2 regions of the Streptomyces sp. NPDC052687 genome follow, and region 1 is predicted to be linked to the other one. Evidence: riboswitches for the same ligand, from Rfam matches in the RefSeq annotation. Region 1 holds a riboswitch; the other holds the start of a gene.
The links. Region 1 has a riboswitch for S-adenosylmethionine ahead of thrC (threonine synthase). Riboswitches for the same ligand answer to the same signal wherever they lie in the genome.
Positions count from the first base shown of each region.

Region 2: another riboswitch for S-adenosylmethionine. It lies ahead of AB0K92_RS18750 (aminotransferase class V-fold PLP-dependent enzyme); the one in region 1 lies ahead of thrC (threonine synthase).

Region 1 is NZ_JBFATR010000003.1:704-9,064, forward strand. Features, by position in the region: gene AB0K92_RS04780 (trehalose-6-phosphate synthase) at 1-1,033, opposite strand, end outside; gene AB0K92_RS04785 (glucosyl-3-phosphoglycerate synthase) at 1,105-2,049, opposite strand; SAM riboswitch class I at 2,198-2,354, shown strand; gene thrC (threonine synthase) at 2,373-3,686, shown strand; gene AB0K92_RS04795 (MoaD/ThiS family protein) at 3,683-3,961, shown strand; gene AB0K92_RS04800 (cold-shock protein) at 4,360-4,563, shown strand; gene groL (chaperonin GroEL) at 4,890-6,512, shown strand; gene AB0K92_RS04810 (NADH:flavin oxidoreductase) at 6,684-7,814, shown strand; gene AB0K92_RS04815 (hypothetical protein) at 7,874-8,361, opposite strand, start outside.
Region 2 is NZ_JBFATR010000021.1:44,071-53,980, forward strand. Features, by position in the region: gene AB0K92_RS18735 (Rieske 2Fe-2S domain-containing protein) at 1-726, shown strand, start outside; gene AB0K92_RS18740 (cytochrome bc complex cytochrome b subunit) at 723-2,360, shown strand; gene trpD (anthranilate phosphoribosyltransferase) at 2,498-3,562, shown strand; SAM riboswitch class IV at 3,638-3,755, shown strand; gene AB0K92_RS18750 (aminotransferase class V-fold PLP-dependent enzyme) at 3,906-5,273, shown strand; partial or broken gene AB0K92_RS18755 (glycerate kinase) at 5,228-5,937, opposite strand; partial or broken gene AB0K92_RS18760 (two-component sensor histidine kinase) at 5,950-6,165, opposite strand; gene AB0K92_RS18765 (small secreted hydrophilic protein) at 6,113-6,418, opposite strand; gene AB0K92_RS18770 (Lrp/AsnC ligand binding domain-containing protein) at 6,567-6,848, opposite strand; gene AB0K92_RS18775 (rhomboid family intramembrane serine protease) at 6,845-7,561, opposite strand; gene AB0K92_RS18780 (hypothetical protein) at 7,737-7,976, shown strand; gene AB0K92_RS18785 (NYN domain-containing protein) at 8,045-9,388, shown strand; gene AB0K92_RS18790 (C40 family peptidase) at 9,598-9,910, shown strand, end outside.

The DNA of each region.
Region 1 (8,361 bases):
CGACGGGGGTCCAGCCGGGGGTGCCGTACTCGTCGTTGATCTCCGTCGCCAGGCGCTGGACCTCGGCGGTGTAGTCGCGGTAGACGGCGAGGTCCTGCCGGGAGGGGTAGGCGAAGGCGACGTGGACGACGCGTTCGCGCCACTCGGGGTGGTCGGCGAGGAGCTGACGGTAGGCGAGCAGGCCGCGGACGATGTTCTTGGACAGTTCGGTGCGGTCGACCCGGACGATCGTCTTGCGGCCCTCGCCGATCTCCGCGCGCAGCGCGGTCATCCGTTCCTCGACGTCCGCCTCGTGCGCGCGCCGGCGCAGGAAGTCGGCGTCCGCGCCGAGCCCGTGGACCCCGATCCGGGTGGAGCCGAGCCCGCCCGCGAACGCCTCGCAGCACGCGGTGAACGCGTCGGCCCAGCGCCGGGTGAGGAACCCGAGCCGGTCCGCGCCGAGCATCCCGCCCAGCACGGCGCGGGCGATGTCGTCCGGGAGCATCCGGAAGTACTCCGGGGGCGCCCAGGGGGTGTGCGAGAAGTGGCCGATGCGCAGGTCGGGCCGCAGCTCGCGGAGCATCCCGGGGACCAGCACCAGGTGGTAGTCCTGCACCAGCACCGCCGCGCCTCCGGCCGCCTCGGCCGCCAGCGCCTCGGCGAAGGCCCGGTTGTACGTCTCGAAGGACGCCCACTGGCGGCGGAACTCCGCGTCGAAGACCGGCTCCAGCGGCGTCTGGTACAGCATGTGGTGGACGAACCACAGCACCGAGTTCGCGATCCCGTTGTACGCGTCCGCGTGCACGTCGGCCGGGATGTCCAGCATCCGCACGCCGTCCTCGCCGATCCCGCGGCGCACCGCCTCACGGTCGCCGTCACCGAGCGCGGAGCACACCCACAGCGCGCCCGCGTCGGGCCCGATCGCCGACAGACCCGACACCAGCCCGCCGCCGCCCCGCTTGGCGTGCAGCGAGCCGTCGTCGCCGATCCGGTAGGAGACCGGGCCCCGGTTGGAGGCCACCAGTACCTGTGCAGCACCTGACGTCGAAGCCATGGTCCTCAACCTAGCCCGACCCCCAACCGCTCAAACGTACGGTTCGGCCGTATACAGGCGGTCCGACCGGGTCACGCCACCCGGCGGGCCGCGTACTCCGCGATCTCCACCATCGGCGGGCGCTCCACCGTGTCCACGCAGTACGTCCGCGGCTCGAAGCCGTCCCCGACCCGTTCGAACTGGGTCAGCGACGGCCGCACGAGATGCGCGCGCGCCAGCCGCAGCTGGGCCGTGCGGTAGATCGCCGCGGCCATCCGCCCGAGCGCCTGCCCGTCCTGGTGCCGGTGCTTGCGCACCCCGACGTCGACCTGCGCGAGCGCGTCCAGGCCGACCAGGTGCAGCGCGTCGACCAGCATCCCCAGCTCCACGCCGTACCCGACGGGGAACGGCAGCTGTTCCAGCAGCGAGCGGCGGGCCGCGTACTCGCCGCCGAGCGGCTGCACGAAGCCGGCCAGCTGCGGCCAGTGCATGTTCAGCAGCGGGCGGGCCATCAGCTCGGTGACCCGGCCGCCCTGCCCGGCCGCGTTGCCCAGCGGGCGGTCGTACATCGCCTTGACCAGGTGCACGTCCGGGTCGGTCAGCAGCGGGCCGACGATGCCGGTGACGAAGTCGGAGGAGAAGTCCCGCAGATCGGCGTCGACGAAGCAGACGAGGTCACCGCGCGTCACGAGCAGGGACCGCCACAGCACCTCACCCTTTCCGGGGACGGCCGGAAGCCGCGGCAGTATCTCGTCGCGGTGAACGACCCGGGCGCCCGCGGCGGCGGCCACCTCGGAGGTGCGGTCGGTGGAGCCCGAGTCCACGACGACGATCTCGTCGACCAGCGGCACCTGCCGCACCAGGTCGCGGCGGATGACGGTGACGATGTCGCCGACCGTCTCCTCCTCGTTGAGCGCGGGCAGCACGACGCTCACCGTCTGGCCCGTGGCGCGTTTGGCGGCCAGGATCTTCACCAGCGGGCGATCGGCCACGGACCAGGAGCGGGTGTTCAGCCAGCGCTCGACTTCTTCCAGCACGGTCTGCGGCTCCTCACTGTCGGGATTCCTCTGTGATCCATCTCGCGGTTCGGACGACTATCTCAACTGTCCTGGCCTTCGGTTACAGTCATGGGCAACGCGGATGACCATCGCATGTCCGGGGTCGCCGCCGCTGACAACCACATACAGCTCATCCAGAGGGGCAGAGGGACACGGCCCGATGAAGCCCCGGCAACCCTCCAGCCGGTCTCGTAGATCGTTGTTGATCATTTTCGCGAGGCTCCCCGGCTAGGGAAGGTGCCAAATCCGTCTCACGGCGAAGTGCGTCGTGAGGAAGATGAGGAGAAAGGGCCTCGCCTCACATGGCTGTGCAGACTGTTGCAAGCACCACCGATTCCGCTGCCGCCGCTTCGGCGGACACTTCCACCGTAGACCTCGGCCCCGCCGCCGCGCTCTCCTGTCGTGAGTGCGGGCACCGCGTCCCGCTCGGCCCGGTCTTCGCCTGCGAGGAGTGTTTCGGCCCGCTGGAGATCGCCTACGACTTCTCCGCGTACGACGCCGAGGAGCTGCGCCGGCGCATCGAGGCGGGCCCCGCGAACATCTGGCGGTACGCGCCGCTGCTCCCCGTCCCGGCCGACGTGGCGGACAAGCCGAACCTGAACCCGGGCTGGACCAAGCTCGTCCAGGCCGACAACCTGGCCCGCGCGCTGGGTGTCGAGGCCGGGAAGCTCTTCGTCAAGGACGACTCCGGCAACCCGACCCACTCCTTCAAGGACCGCGTGGTCGCGCAGGCCCTGGAGGCGGCGCGCGCCTTCGGCTTCACCACCCTGTCCTGCTCCTCCACGGGCAACCTGGCCGGCGCCGTGGGCGCCGCGGCGGCCCGCGCCGGCTTCCGCTCGTGCGTGTTCATCCCGCACGACCTGGAGCAGGGCAAGGTCGTCATGGCCGCGGTCTACGGCGGCGAACTGGTCGGCATCGAGGGCAACTACGACGATGTGAACCGCTTCTGCTCCGAGCTGATCGGCGACCCGGCGGGCGAGGGCTGGGGCTTCGTCAACGTCAACCTGCGGCCGTACTACGCGGAAGGGTCCAAGACCCTGGCGTACGAGATCTGCGAGCAGCTGGGCTGGCGGCTGCCGGACCAGATCGTGGTGCCGATCGCCTCCGGCTCCCAGCTCACCAAGATCGACAAGGGTCTTCAGGAGCTGATCAAACTCGGACTGGTCGAGGACAGGCCGTACAAGATCTTCGGCGCGCAGGCCGAGGGCTGCTCGCCGGTGTCGGCGGCGTACAAGGCGGGGCACGACGTGGTCCGGCCGCAGAAGCCGGACACCATCGCCAAGTCGCTGGCCATCGGCAACCCGGCGGACGGGCCGTACGTCCTGGACATCGCCCGGCGCACGGGCGGCGCGGTGGAGGACGTCACCGACGAGCAGATCGTCGACGCGATCAAGGTGCTGGCCCGCACGGAGGGCATCTTCGCGGAGACGGCGGGCGGCGTGACGGTCGGCGTGACCCGCAAGCTGATCGAGAGCGGCGTCCTCGACCCCACGAAGACCACCGTCGTGCTGAACACCGGCGACGGCCTGAAGACCCTCGACGCGGTGGCCGGCACGGGACTCACCGCGACGATCCGTCCGAACCTGGAATCCTTCCGAGAGGCTGGCCTCGCATGAGCGTGACCGTTCGCATCCCCACCATCCTGCGCACCTACACCGGCGGGCAGGCCGAGGTCACCGCCGAAGGGGCGACCCTCGCCGAGGTCATCGCCGACCTGGAGAAGAACCACACCGGCATCGCCGCCCGCGTGCTGGACGACCAGGGCAAGCTGCGCCGGTTCGTCAACGTGTACGTCAACGACGACGACGTCCGGTTCGAGCAGGGCCTGCAGACGGCCACGCCCGACGGCGCGGGCGTTTCGATCATTCCGGCGGTCGCGGGCGGCTGCTGAGTTCGCCGCTGTCACACACTGTTCATCGAATTGCCCCCACCGTGAGAGATGCGGAGGGGGCAATTCCATGTGGTTGAGCGCGGTAGAGTTGGGGAACCCGCTCCGCTTCGCGAGATGGAGCTGCGTCGAGATGCAGCCAAAATCAGCGGGCCTTTTGCGCCTTTCGTTCCTTATGCCGGGCCCGACTTGCCCGGAATTCGGGTGAATTCTCCGTAAATAACCGATCACCGGTGCCCGGATTTCTCGTCCGATTGACCTGTTGCAGACGGCAGTTGGACAGATACATTCAGCCGCGGTCGACGCGTTCCGGCGCACGCCCCCGCTGACTGGGGGGCGAGGTCTGACCCGGATCCGCGAAGTGTGGATCTGTGCAAGGGCCAGTAATAGGGGAGTTAGGCATGGCTCAGGGCACCGTCAAGTGGTTCAACGCGGAGAAGGGGTACGGCTTCATCGCGGTCGACGGTGGTGCGGACGTCTTCGTCCACTACAGCGCGATCCAGATGGACGGGTACCGCACCCTGGAAGAGGGCCAGCGGGTCGAGTTCGAGATCTCGCAGGGTCAGAAGGGCCCGCAGGCCGACATGGTTCGCGTCACCGCCTGAACAGCTGTTGCGAAGGGCTCGCACCGCACGCCGGTGCGAGCCCTTCGGCGTGCGCGGGGAGGCGCGCGGGCGCACGGGCGCGGGACCGCGGTTCCCCTGTTCGCCCACCGCTGACTGCCTCCCACTCCCCGAGAGCCGCTTGCACTCGATGGGGGCGAGTGCTAATCATTGGCGTTAGCACTCTGAAGGTGAGAGTGACAACGTAAGGACCGGGTCGGTGAGGCCGCGGGCCGGGTGGGGCAAGGAACCAACCGGCCGGGGCCGTCCGTCGCGGGCGCGGGCGCGGTCCGAAGTAATCACCCCCAGTCCTGGAGGGACCACTTCACATGGCCAAGATCATCGCGTTCGACGAGGAGGCGCGGCGCGGCCTCGAGCGCGGCATGAACCAGCTCGCGGACGCCGTCAAGGTGACCCTCGGCCCCAAGGGCCGCAACGTCGTCCTCGAGAAGAAGTGGGGCGCCCCCACGATCACCAACGACGGCGTCTCCATCGCCAAGGAGATCGAGCTCGAGGACCCGTACGAGAAGATCGGCGCCGAGCTGGTCAAGGAAGTCGCCAAGAAGACGGACGACGTCGCCGGTGACGGTACGACCACGGCCACGGTCCTCGCCCAGGCGCTGGTCCGCGAGGGTCTGCGCAACGTCGCCGCCGGTGCCAACCCGATGGCCCTGAAGCGCGGCATCGAGAAGGCCGTCGAGGCCGTCTCCGGCGCGCTGCTCGACCAGGCCAAGGAGGTCGAGACCAAGGAGCAGATCGCCTCCACGGCCTCCATCTCCGCCGCCGACACCCAGATCGGCGAGCTGATCGCCGAGGCCATGGACAAGGTCGGCAAGGAAGGCGTCATCACCGTCGAGGAGTCCCAGACCTTCGGTCTGGAGCTGGAGCTCACCGAGGGCATGCGCTTCGACAAGGGCTACATCTCGGCGTACTTCGCCACCGACATGGAGCGCATGGAGGCGGTCCTCGAGGACCCGTACATCCTCATCGCCAACTCCAAGATCTCCAACGTCAAGGACCTGCTCCCGCTCCTGGAGAAGGTCATGCAGTCGGGCAAGCCGCTGCTGATCATCGCCGAGGACGTCGAGGGCGAGGCCCTGTCGACCCTGGTCGTCAACAAGATCCGCGGCACCTTCAAGTCCGTCGCCGTCAAGGCCCCGGGCTTCGGCGACCGCCGCAAGGCCATGCTCGGCGACATCGCCATCCTCACGGGCGGCGAGGTCATCTCCGAGGAGGTCGGCCTCAAGCTGGAGAACGCGACCCTGGACCTCCTGGGCCGCGCCCGCAAGGTCGTCATCACCAAGGACGAGACCACCATCGTCGACGGCGCCGGCTCCGCCGACCAGGTCGCGGGCCGCGTGAACCAGATCCGCGCCGAGATCGAGAACAGCGACTCGGACTACGACCGCGAGAAGCTCCAGGAGCGTCTGGCGAAGCTGGCCGGCGGCGTGGCCGTCATCAAGGCCGGTGCCGCCACCGAGGTGGAGCTGAAGGAGCGCAAGCACCGCATCGAGGACGCCGTGCGCAACGCGAAGGCGGCCGTCGAGGAGGGCATCGTCGCCGGTGGTGGCGTGGCCCTCATCCAGGCCTCCTCGGTCTTCGAGAAGCTGGACCTGGAGGGTGACGAGGCGACCGGCGCCCAGGCCGTGAAGCTCGCGCTCGAGGCCCCGCTGAAGCAGATCGCCGTCAACGCCGGCCTCGAGGGCGGCGTCGTGGTGGAGAAGGTGCGCAACCTGACCCCGGGTCACGGCCTGAACGCCGCGACCGGCGAGTACGTCGACCTGGTCGCCGAGGGCATCATCGACCCGGCGAAGGTGACCCGTTCCGCGCTGCAGAACGCCGCCTCCATCGCCGCGCTGTTCCTCACCACCGAGGCCGTCATCGCCGACAAGCCGGAGAAGGCCGCTGCCCCGGCCGGCGGCGGCATGCCGGGCGGTGACATGGACTTCTGATCGGTCCCCGATCGATCCGGTCCTTTCCGAGGGCGGTATCCCCAGTTCCCGCTGGGGGTGCCGCCCTCGGGCGTGTCCGGGGTCACACGGCGGGACGGAATCCGGAACCAGGTGAGCCGGTTATGGATGGTTGCACACGCACATACCACTCGGTACCCAAGGAGCCCTCAGGTGACCGTCACCGCCGACACCCCGGCCGCCCGTGCCGCGCAGATCCTCGCCCGCCCCGTCACGATCAACGAGCTGACCGTCCGCAACCGGATCGTCATGGCGCCGATGACCCGCCAGTTCTCGCCGGGCGGCGTCCCCGGCGCGGACGTCGTCTCGTACTACGCCCGCCGGGCCGCCGCGGGCGTCGGACTGATCGTCACCGAGGGCACCTACGTCGGCCACCCCTCGGCCGGGGAGAGCGACCGGGTCCCGCGCTTCCACGGTGAGGAGCAGCTGGCCGGGTGGGCGAAGGTCGCCGAGGAGGTCCACGCGGCGGGCGGGAGGATCGTGCCGCAGCTGTGGCACATCGGCATGGTCCGCAAGGCGGGGCAGCCGCCGTTCCCCGAGGCGCCCGCCGTCGGCCCCTCCGGGCTGCGTCTGGACGGCACCGAGGGCACCGGCGAGGCGATGACCCAGCGGGACATCGACGACGTCATCGGCGCGTTCGCCGAGGCCGCTGCCGCCGCGGAGCGCATCGGCTTCGACGGGGTCGAGCTGCACGGCGCGCACGGCTACCTCATCGACCAGTTCCTGTGGGCGGGCACCAACCGCCGCACCGACGCCTACGGCGGCGACCCGGTGGCCCGCAGCCGGTTCGCGGCCGAGATCGTCGCGGCGGTCCGCGAGACCGTCTCGCCCGGCTTCCCGGTGATCTTCCGCTTCTCCCAGTGGAAGCAGGACGCCTACGACGCGCGGCTCGCCGAGACGCCGGAGGAGCTGGAGGCCATCCTCACGCCGCTCGCCGCGGCCGGCGTCGACGCCTTCCACGCGTCCACGCGCCGCTACTGGCTGCCCGAGTTCGAGGACTCCGACCTCAACCTGGCCGGCTGGACCAAGAAGCTCACCGGCAAGCAGACCATCACCGTCGGCTCGGTCGGCCTCGACGGCGACTTCATCCGCGCCTTCGCCGGCGAGGGGGCGCCCGTCGGCAGCCTCGACAACCTCCTCGACCGCCTGGAGCGCGACGAGTTCGACCTGGTCGCCGTGGGCCGCGCCCTGCTCCAGGACCCGCTGTGGGCGCAGAAGGTCCTGGCGGGCCGCTTCGACGAGCTGGCGCCCTACGACGCGGCGGCGCTGCGCACCCTGAGCTGACGCCTGACGCCTGACGCCTGACGCCTGACGCCTGACGCCTGACGCCCGACGCCCAGGGGCTACAGGTTGCCCATCGGCTCGATGTCGACCCGCACCGGCGTGCCCCACACGCGCAGCACCTCGTAGTCGGTGAACTCGTGCACGAGCCGGTACGCCGGCGCGGGCCGCGACCCGCGCCGCTGGGCGGTCAGGTACAGCTCGGCCTCCCGGCGGTCGCGGCGCGGCGTCCCGCACAGCTGCCACTCCTGCCCGTTCCACGCCTCGGGCAGCCACCGCTGCTGGGGCTGCGGCCGGTCACCGCGCGTCCCGTACCGGGAGGGCGCGGTGGGGGTGGGCGCGGGCGCCGGGCCGGGTCCGTTGAACTCGGCCCGCCGGGCCGCCCGGCGCCGCGTCTCGCACAGCAGGCACAGATCGGGCGCGGCCTCGTCGACGGGCCCCTGCGGGTGCTCCGGGCAGCGGGTGGTCGGCGCGGCCGAGGTGACGCTCTCCTCCAGCAGGTCCAGGGCGCGCCGCAGGTCGGCCTTGACCTCGTGCAGCTTGGCGTCCG
Region 2 (9,910 bases), on a different contig from region 1:
GGCGCGGGCGCGGTCCACTGGGGCCGCACCCTGATGTCCGACCACGAGCTGGTCGGGGAGCGGCACCCGGTCGAGGCCCCGGCCGACGTCCGTGCCCAGGTGCACGCCGACTTCCGGCAGGGCGCCGCCGAGTCCCAGCTGGGCCGGCGCAAGCTGATCCGCAACACCATGTTCGGCGCGATGGCCATGGTGCCGCTGTCCGGCGTGGTCCTGCTGCGCGACCTCGGTCCGCTGCCCGGGGACAAGCTGCGCCACACCCTGTGGTCCAGGGGCAAGCTGATCGTCAACATGAACACCAACGAGCCGCTGCGGCCGTCGGACGTCGCGGTGGGCTCGCTGACCTTCGCCAAGCCCGAGGGCCTGGAGGAGCACGACCACGGCTTCCAGAACGAGATCGCCAAGGCCGCCCTGATGCTCGTCCGGATCAGGCCGGAGGACATCAAGGACAAGCGCGAGCTCGAGTGGTCGCACGAGGGCATCGTGGCGTACTCCAAGATCTGCACGCACGTCGGTTGCCCGATCTCCCTGTACGAGCAGCAGACGCACCACGTGCTGTGCCCCTGCCACCAGTCCACCTTCGACCTCTCCGACGGTGCCCGGGTCATCTTCGGTCCCGCCGGTCACCCGCTGCCGCAGCTGCGCATCGGTGTGAACGACGAGGGTTACCTCGAAGCGCTCGGCGACTTCGAAGAGCCCGTCGGTCCTGCATTCTGGGAGCGCGGATGAGCACCAACGAACCCACCGAGTCCCGCTCTCGCGGGAAGGCACCGGCCGGCGAGCGCGTCGCCGACTGGGCCGACGGCCGGCTGGGGATCTACTCCCTGGCCAAGGCCAACATGCGGAAGATCTTCCCGGACCACTGGTCCTTCATGCTGGGCGAGGTCTGCCTCTACAGCTTCCTCATCATCATCCTCACGGGTGTGTACCTGACCCTGTTCTTCCACCCGTCGATGAACGAGGTGGAGTACCACGGCAGCTACATCCCGATGCAGGGCCAGCTGATGAGCGAGGCCTACAAGTCGACGCTGGACATCAGCTTCGACGTCCGCGGCGGTCTGCTGATCCGGCAGATCCACCACTGGGCGGCCATCGTCTTCCTCGCCGGCATGTTCGTGCACATGATGCGCGTCTTCTTCACCGGCGCGTTCCGCAAGCCGCGTGAGATCAACTGGCTGTTCGGCTTCCTGCTGTTCGTCCTCGGCATGTTCACCGGTTTCACCGGCTACTCGCTCCCGGACGACCTGCTCTCCGGCACCGGTGTCCGCTTCACGCAGGGCGCGATCCTGTCCGTGCCGATCGTCGGCACGTACATCTCGATGTTCCTGTTCGGCGGGGAGTTCCCCGGCGACGACTTCGTCGCCCGGTTCTACTCGATCCACATCCTGCTGCTGCCGGGCATCATGCTCGGTCTCGTGGTGGCCCACCTGATCCTGGTCTTCTACCACAAGCACACGCAGTTCGCGGGTCCCGGCAAGACCAACAACAACGTCGTCGGCATGCCGCTGCTGCCGGTCTACATGGCCAAGGCCGGAGGCTTCTTCTTCCTGGTCTTCGGTGTCATCGCGGTCCTCGCCGGCATCGCGACGGTGAACCCGATCTGGGCCCTGGGCCCGTACCGCCCGGACATGGTGTCCACCGGCGCCCAGCCCGACTGGTACATGGGCTTCGCCGAGGGTCTCGTCCGCGCCATGCCCGGCTGGGAGATCAACCTGTGGGGTCACACGCTGGTCCTCGGCGTGTTCGTCCCGCTGGTGCTGTTCGGTCTCTTCCTGGCGGCGATCGCGGTCTACCCGTTCATCGAGTCCTGGGTCACCGGCGACAAGCGCGAGCACCACATCCTGGACCGCCCGCGCAACGCCCCCACCCGCACCGCGCTCGGTGTCGCCTGGGTCACCGCGTACATGATCATGCTGATCGGTGGTGGCAACGACATCGTCGCCACGCACTTCCACCTGTCGATCAACGCGGTCACCTGGTTCGTCCGGATCGGCTTCTTCGTCGGCCCGGTCATCGCCTTCGTGGTCACCAAGCGGATCTGCCTCGGCCTGCAGCGCCGGGACAAGGACAAGGTGCTGCACGGTCGCGAGACCGGCACCATCAAGCGCCTGCCGCACGGTGAGTACATCGAGGTCCACGAGCCGCTCAGCCAGGCGGCCCTGTACAGCCTCACGGCGCACGACCAGTACCAGCCGGCCGAGATCGGCCCCACGGTCGACGAGAACGGTGTCGAGCGCAAGGTGAAGGGCTCCGAGAAGCTGCGCGCCAAGCTCAGCAAGGCGTACTTCGGCGAGGACAGCCAGGTCGCCAAGCCGACCGTCGAGGAGTACAAGGAGATCACGAGCGGCCACGGCCACCACTGATCGCTGCGTTCGCCACGCCACGGCCAAGGGCCCCCGTCCGGTGTTCGGACGGGGGCCCTTCGCCGTGCCCCGGGCTGGATAGGCTGGGATCACACCGGGTGGTGTGCCCTGTGCCCTACGACGATCAGGAGCGGCTGATGAGCGCTGTGACCCCCGCTGGAGGCGACACCGCGGCGGGCCGTTCCTGGCCCGCGGTGCTGAACGGTCTGCTGGAGGGCCGGGACCAGAGCGCCGAGGACACCGCCTGGGCGATGGACCGCATCATGCGCGGGGAGGCGACCGACGCGCAGATCGCCGGGTTCGTGGTGGCGCTGCGGGCCAAGGGCGAGACGGTCGAGGAGATCACCGGCCTGGTCCGGGCGATGTACGCGCACGCCAGGGTGATCCAGGTGCCCGGCGAGACCGTCGACATCGTCGGCACCGGCGGCGACGGCGCGAAGACGGTGAACATCTCCACCATGTCCTCCATCGTCGTGGCCGGCACCGGCGCGAAGGTGGTCAAGCACGGCAACCGCGCCGCGTCCTCCGCGTCCGGCGCCTCCGACGTGCTGGAGAAGCTCGGCGTCAATCTGGAGCTGACGCCGCAGCGGGTGGCGGAGGTCGCCGAGGAGGCGGGCATCACCTTCTGCTTCGCGGTGAAGTTCCACCCGGCGCTGCGCCATGTCGCCGCCGCCCGCGGCCAGCTGGGCATCCGCACCACGTTCAACGTCCTGGGCCCGCTGACCAACCCGGCGAAGGTGAGGGCCCAGGCGGTCGGCGTTGCCGATCCGCGGATGGCGCCGATCGTCGCCGGGGTGCTCGCCGAGCGCGGCAACTCGGCGCTGGTGTTCCGCGGCGACGACGGGCTCGACGAGCTGACGACCACCGCCACCTCCCGGGTGTGGATCGTCCGCGACGGCAAGGTCACCGAGGAGGCCTTCGACCCCCGCGACGTCGGCATCGAACTGGTCCCGGTGCAGGCGCTGCGCGGCGCGGACGCCTCCTACAACGCCGAGGTGGCCCGCCGGCTGCTGGACGGCGAGCGGGGCCCGGTCCGCGACGCGGTGCTGCTGAACTCGGCGGCGGCGCTGGTCGCCCTGCACCCGGGCGACGCCCCGCTGACCGAGCAGATCCGCGCCGGGATGGCGAAGGCGGCGGAGTCGATCGACTCGGGCGCGGCCCGGCGCACGCTGGACCGCTGGGTGGCCGCCAGCAACGCGTGACGTCAGAGGTGTGTCGTCCCGCGATCCGGACACGGGTTGCGGGGCGACGATCATTTCGTCTACGTTCCTGTACCAGGTCATGAGTGACAGTCATGAGGCCCCGGCCGACTGTCCGGCAACCCTCCGTCCGTGGCGGGGTGCCCCGGGTGAAGACCAGGCCGTACGGCAGCAAGGCCTACGGCAAGCGCGGACCCCTCGCACGCTTCTCCGCAAGTGTGGGGCCAGGGGTCCTGGTCGTTCGAGGGAGCCTTCCGTGAGCAAGCGAATGCCTTAGGGCCGCCGAGCCCCGCCTCCGCACACCCTTTTTCGCTTTCTTTTCCCCTTCGCCTCACGGGAGTTCGCCATGTCCGTCTCCACTGCTGCCGCCGACCGGTCCGTTTGTGCCCCGCTGCCCGTTCTGGGCCGTGATGTCACCGTGCCGCTCGTCACCGGCGGCGAGGTCACCTACGCAGCACTCGACTACGCCGCCAGCGCGCCCGCCCTCCAGCGGGTGTGGGACGACGTCGCCGCGTACGCCCCGTACTACGGCAGCGTGCACCGCGGCGCCGGATACCTCTCCCAGCTGTCCACGGACCTGTTCGAGAACGCTCGGACGACCGTCGCCGAGTTCCTGGACTGCCGGGACGGTGACCAGGTCGTCTTCACCCGGTCCACCACCGACTCGCTCAACCTGCTCGCCGCCGCGCTGCCCGCCGGCTGCCGGGTCTTCGTCTTCGAGACCGAGCACCACGCCTCCCTGCTGCCCTGGCGCGACGCCCAGGTCACCTACCTGGACGCGCCCCGCACCCCGGCCGAGGCGGTGGCCACCCTGGAGCGCGCCCTCGCCGACCGCGAGCCCTACGGGCCGGCCCTGGTCTGCGTCACCGGCGCCTCCAACGTCACCGGTGAGCTGTGGCCCGTACGGGAGCTGGCCGCCGCGGCGCACGCGCACGGCGCCCGGATCGTGCTGGACGCCGCCCAGCTCGCGCCCCACCACCCCGTTTCCGTACGGGAGTTGGACGTGGACTGGGTCGCCTTCTCCGGGCACAAGCTGTACGCCCCGTTCGGCTCCGGTGTCCTCGCGGGCCGCGCCGACTGGCTGCGCGAGGCCGAGCCGTATCTCGCGGGCGGCGGCGCGAGCCGCAAGGTGACCCGGCGCGAGGACGGCGGCGTGGACGTGGAGTGGCACGAGAGCGCCGCCCGGCACGAGGCGGGCTCCCCGAACGTGATCGGCGTCTACGCCATCGCCTCCGCCTGCAAGGCGCTCACCGAGGCCGGGTTCGACACCCTGGTCGCCCGCGAGCGCCACCTCATCGAGACGGTACGCGCCGGGCTCGCCGAGGTGCCCGAGGTGCGCGTGCTGTCCCTGTTCGGGGACGACGCCCCGCGCGTCGGCGTGATCTCCTTCGTCGTCGACGGCTGGAACAGCTCCCACTTCGCCGCCGCGCTGTCCGCCGAGTACGGCATCGGGGTGCGCGACGGCCTGTTCTGCGCCCACCCGCTGGTGCGCACCCTGCTCGGCAGCGACCCGCAGACGCAGGGCGAGTGCGGCGCCCCCGAGGCGGCGCCCGGCGAGAAGTCCCTCAACGCCATCCGGGTCAGCTTCGGCGCGGGCACGCCGGACGAGCACGTGGAGCGGTTCCTGCGCGCGGTCAAGGAGCTGGTGCGGGACGGCGCGCGGTGGAACTACCGCACCGAGGACGGGCGTTGCGTGCCGGACACCTCCGCGTGAGCCGGTAGCCGGGCGCCCAGCAGGATCATCCGCAGGGCGCGCTCGGTGGCGTCCGCGAGCAGTTCGCCCGCCCGCACCAGCGCCTCCCCGAGGGCCATCGGGGGGGGGGCAGGATGCCGCTGAACGCGTCCACGCCCGGCACCTCGTGCGCACCCTCGCCGAGCGCGCCGGCCTGGGCGAGCACCGGACGGCCGTACCGCTTCGCCCGGCGGGCCACCTCCGCCGGGACCTTGCCGCGCGGCGTCTGGTGGTCGAGGGCGCCCTCGGCGGTGACGACCAGGTCGGCGCGGGCGAGGCGGGCGTCCAGGTCGAGATGGTCCAGCAGGACGTCGAAGCGGGGCGGCAGCCGGGCGCCGAGCGCGGCGAGCCCCGCGCCGAGACCGCCGGAGGCGCCGGTGCCGGGCCCGGTGCGCAGATCGGTGCCCGACACCCCGAGGTCGCGGGTGAGGACGTACGCCCAGTTCTCCAGACCGGCCGACAACTGCTCGACCTGCGCGGGCGTCGCGCCCTTCTGCGGCCCGAACCCCCGGGCCACGCCGCGCTCCCCGCACAGCACGTTGTACGGGTTGCAGGCGACCAGGAGGTCCGTCGTGCGCAGGCGGGGGTCGAGGCCGGACGGGTCGACGCGGTGCAGTCGGATCAACTCCCGCCCGCCGGGCGGCAGTTAGAAGTGGGCGAACTCGCCGGCCTCCTGCGCGAGCAGATTGCCGATCCGCTGGTCGGTGTCGCGCAGCAGGATCGAGCGGGTGGTGGTCGCCACCGAGGCGAGCGCGACCGCCATCACCAGCAGCAGCCAGAGCAGGATGCGGACGCGGGCGGAGATCCGCCGGCGCGGCGGGTCAGCCGTCGTCGCCGGGTCCGTCGTCGTCTCCGGCGCCGCGGTCGTCGTCATCGTCATCACCGCCGGGGGCATCAGTGACCGGGGGCCGGGAGACGACCTGGTCGCTCGGCGCGGGCACGGGCGCCGGTGTCGCGCTCCGCGCGGTCCGGGACGGCGCGGGCGTGGGCGAGCCGCTGTCCAGCTCCACTCTCGCCGGGACCTTCGGCGGCTCGGGACTGTCCGTGAGGGCGAAACTGGTCGCGGCGATCCCGAGGGGGATCACCACGACGGCGGCGAGGGCCGCCATCCTGCGCGTGAAGACCATGCGGCCGGCCTGTCCCCCGGCGGTGCGCCGAGGATGAGCCGGAGGTGAGAAGGCCTTCATCCCGCCGCAGGGGGTGCCGCGACCGGGCGGGTGCGGGGCCGGTCGCGCGGTTCCCCGCGCCCCTTTCGGGCGCGTCCGCTGCCGTCGCTCAGTTGTCCAGGCCGATCGCGAACGCCGCCTCCAGGTCGTGCTGGGAGTAGGTGCGGAACGCCACGTGCGTGTCCGTCGCCTCCACGCCGGGGATCTTGCTGATGCGGCCCGGGATGACCTCGGCCAGGTCCTCGTGCTCCTTGACCCGGACCATGGCGATCAGGTCGTAGGTGCCGGTCACGGAGAAGACCTCGCTGACGTTGTCCAGCGCGGCGATCGACTCCGCGATCTCGGGGATCCGGTCCACGCTGGTCTTGATCAGGACGATCGCGGTGATCACGGCTGGTTCTCTCCCTCGGGTGCCGGAGCTGGGGCGGCCCTCACTCTAGTCGCAGGCCGGAACCGGGCCCACGCGAAGAGCAGGCCCAGCGCGAACCCCACCACGTGGGCCAGATAGGCCACGCCCGGCCCCTGCGAGGCCTGGCCCGCCGCCAGCCACTGGAGGGCCGCCCAGAAGGGCAGCACCAGCCAGGCGGGGAAGCGCAGCGGCAGGAAGAGCAGGAACGGCAGCAGGCTGGTCACGCGGGCCCGCGGGAACAGGAAGAGGAACGCGCCGAGCACCGCCGAGATCGCCCCGGACGCCCCGACCAGTGACTGTTCGGAGCCGGAGTTCGCGCACGCGTAGCCGAGCAGGGCGAGGTAGCCGCAGCCGAGGTAGAAGAGGATGAACTGCACCCGGCCCATCCGCTCCTCGGTCATGACCCCGAAGACGTAGAAGAAGAGCATGTTGCCGAGCAGGTGCACCCAGGTGCCGTGCACGAACAGCGCGGTGGCCGGGGTGAGGGCCGCCCGCGGGGACCCTTCGAACAGTTCTGCGGGGACCACGCCCCAGTGCCGGAAGTAGGCCCGCTGCGCGGCGAGCAGCTCGTCGCCGGTGCCGTACACCGGATTGAGACCCGAGGCGGGGCCCAGCAGGAAGATCCCGCAACACAGGGCCATCAGGACGTACGTCACCGGCGCCGACGGCCGGCGGCGGCCCGGCCACCTCGGCATGTTCCACTTGCTGATCACGAACACAGAGCATGACGTAACCGGACGCAACCGCACAGACCGCCTCGCCGCCGTGGACAGACGGGCGCCCGGCACCCGGCAGGCCGTAGGGTTACGAGCCACACGCCGCGGGAAGACCGGCGTGTCACGGACACTAGAAGGAAAGCGAACAGTCACGATGACGGTTCCCCTGCCGACCGCCACGACGCGGTGGCGCTGCACCCTGTGCGGCAACCTCACCCGCTTCGACGTGACGCGCTCGTCGAAGGTCGTCGAGTACGTCCACCTGGATCTGGCCGGAGAGCCGAAGGTGGAGGAGCGCGAGGTGGTCAGTGAGACCATCGAGTCCGTGCGCTGCCGCTGGTGCAACGCCGTGGACCAGGTGGAACTCGTGGACAGGCCGGGCGCCGGCTCCTGACGATGGGGGACGGCCCCGCAGGCGTGATCCCCGCCGGGGGATCCCGTAGAGGCATTGGGGTGTGACGGATGGCGGAGACACACGGCGGGGGGCCGGGCGACGGCGCCGCTGAGGTGCTCGACCGTCCGCTGCCCGAGGGAGTGCGCCGCCGGGTCGTGCAGATCGTCTCGGACGGCTTCGGCGGGCTGACCGTCGCGGAACTTCCCGCACAACTGCGGCAGTACGCCCGGTTCGCCCCGAACCGCCGGGCCAAGTTCGCGGGCAACGCGATGGCCGCGGCGCTGGAGACCGACCCGCTGTTCCGGCAGCGCATCGGCGAGAAGTTCCGCGAGAGCCAGCCCGAACTCGCCGGCGCCCTCGACGCCGGCTCGCCGCCCCCGGCCGCGGACCCGCTCGACGTGGCCGCCGCCGCCTACGTGCTGCGCCCGGCCGGCTGGGTGAAGCTGGTGACCGCCGCCGGCGAGGAGGCGCTGCGCGCCGACGCCGAACGCGCCGACGAGGAGAGCCGGGCCGAACTGGAGCGGCTGCGCGCCGAACTCGCCGCCGCCCGCGAGCACACCCGCGCCGAGACCGAGCGGCTGCGCGCCGAACTGGACGGCGCCCGCAAGGAGGCGGAATCGCTGCACCGCAAACTGCGCGCCGCGCTCAGCGACGTCAAGCGCGGCGAGGCGGCGCTGCGCAAGGTGCAGAGCGAGATCGAGGCCGTCCGCGCCGAGGGGCACGCCCAGGTGTCCGCCGCCGAGAGCGAGGTACGGCGGCTCAAGACGCGCCTCGGCGAGGCGGAGGCCGCCCTGGAGGCCACCCGCCGGGCCGCCCGCGAAGGCCGCAGCGTGGAGGACATGCGGGTCCGGCTGCTGCTGGACACCCTGCTCGACGCCACCCAGGGGCTGCGCCGCGAACTCGCCCTGCCGCCCGTGTCCGTGCGGCCGGCCGAGACCGTGGACGCCGTCGAACCGGGCCGGATGACCCCGAAGGACATCGCAGCGCGGGCACTGTCCGAGAACGACCCGGCGATCCTCGACCAGCTGCTGGCACTGCCGCAGGCGCATCTCGTCGTCGACGGCTACAACGTCACCAAGACCGGCTATCCCCAGATGCCGCTGGAGAAGCAGCGCCTGCGCCTGCTCGGCCAGCTCTCCCAGCTCGCCGCGCAGACCGGCGCCGAGGTCACCTGTGTCTTCGACGGGGCCGAGCTGGCCGCGCCGGTACTGCTCGCGCCGCCGCGCGGCGTGCGGGTGCTCTTCTCCAAGCCGGGCGTCACCGCCGACGAGCTGATCCGGCAGCTGGTGCGCGCCGAGCCGCCGGGGCGCCCGGTCATCGTCGCCTCCACCGACCGCGAGGTCGCCGACGGGGTGGCGCGGGCCGGTGCCCGGCCGGTGGCATCCGCGGTACTTCTGAAGCGACTGTCCTGAAAGCCCAACGTACGGCCGCAATGCCCGAATTGGCGGTTCCGTCGCGCAACGTAGCGTCAACCTGGCTCACAGCAGGTGACTTGTGGGTAAAGAATGCAGGGTGTGACGAGATTTTTCCCCTGGGAATTTGAACTGATCACAAGAACGTCACTAGGGTCTGGGCTCGTACCTCCGAGCGGGTGATCACTCAGAAGAAGGAGTTCACCTCCGTGGCGTCCCACCGTCGACCCAAGCAGCCCAGTCGCGCCCGTGTGACCGTGCTGACCACCGCAGCAGCCGCTGCCGTCGCCCTCGGCACCCAGGCCGCAAACGCGGCACCGGCCGAGAAGCCGAGCAAGGACGAGGTGAAGGCGAAGGTCGACAAGCTCTACGAACAGGCGGAGCAGGCCACCGAGAAGTACAACGGCGCCAAGGAGAAGCAGGAGAAGCTCCAGAAGGAGATCTCCACGATCCAGGACAACGTCGCCCGCGGCCAGGAAGAGGTCAACGAGCTGCGCGAGGGCCTGGGTTCGATGGCCAGCG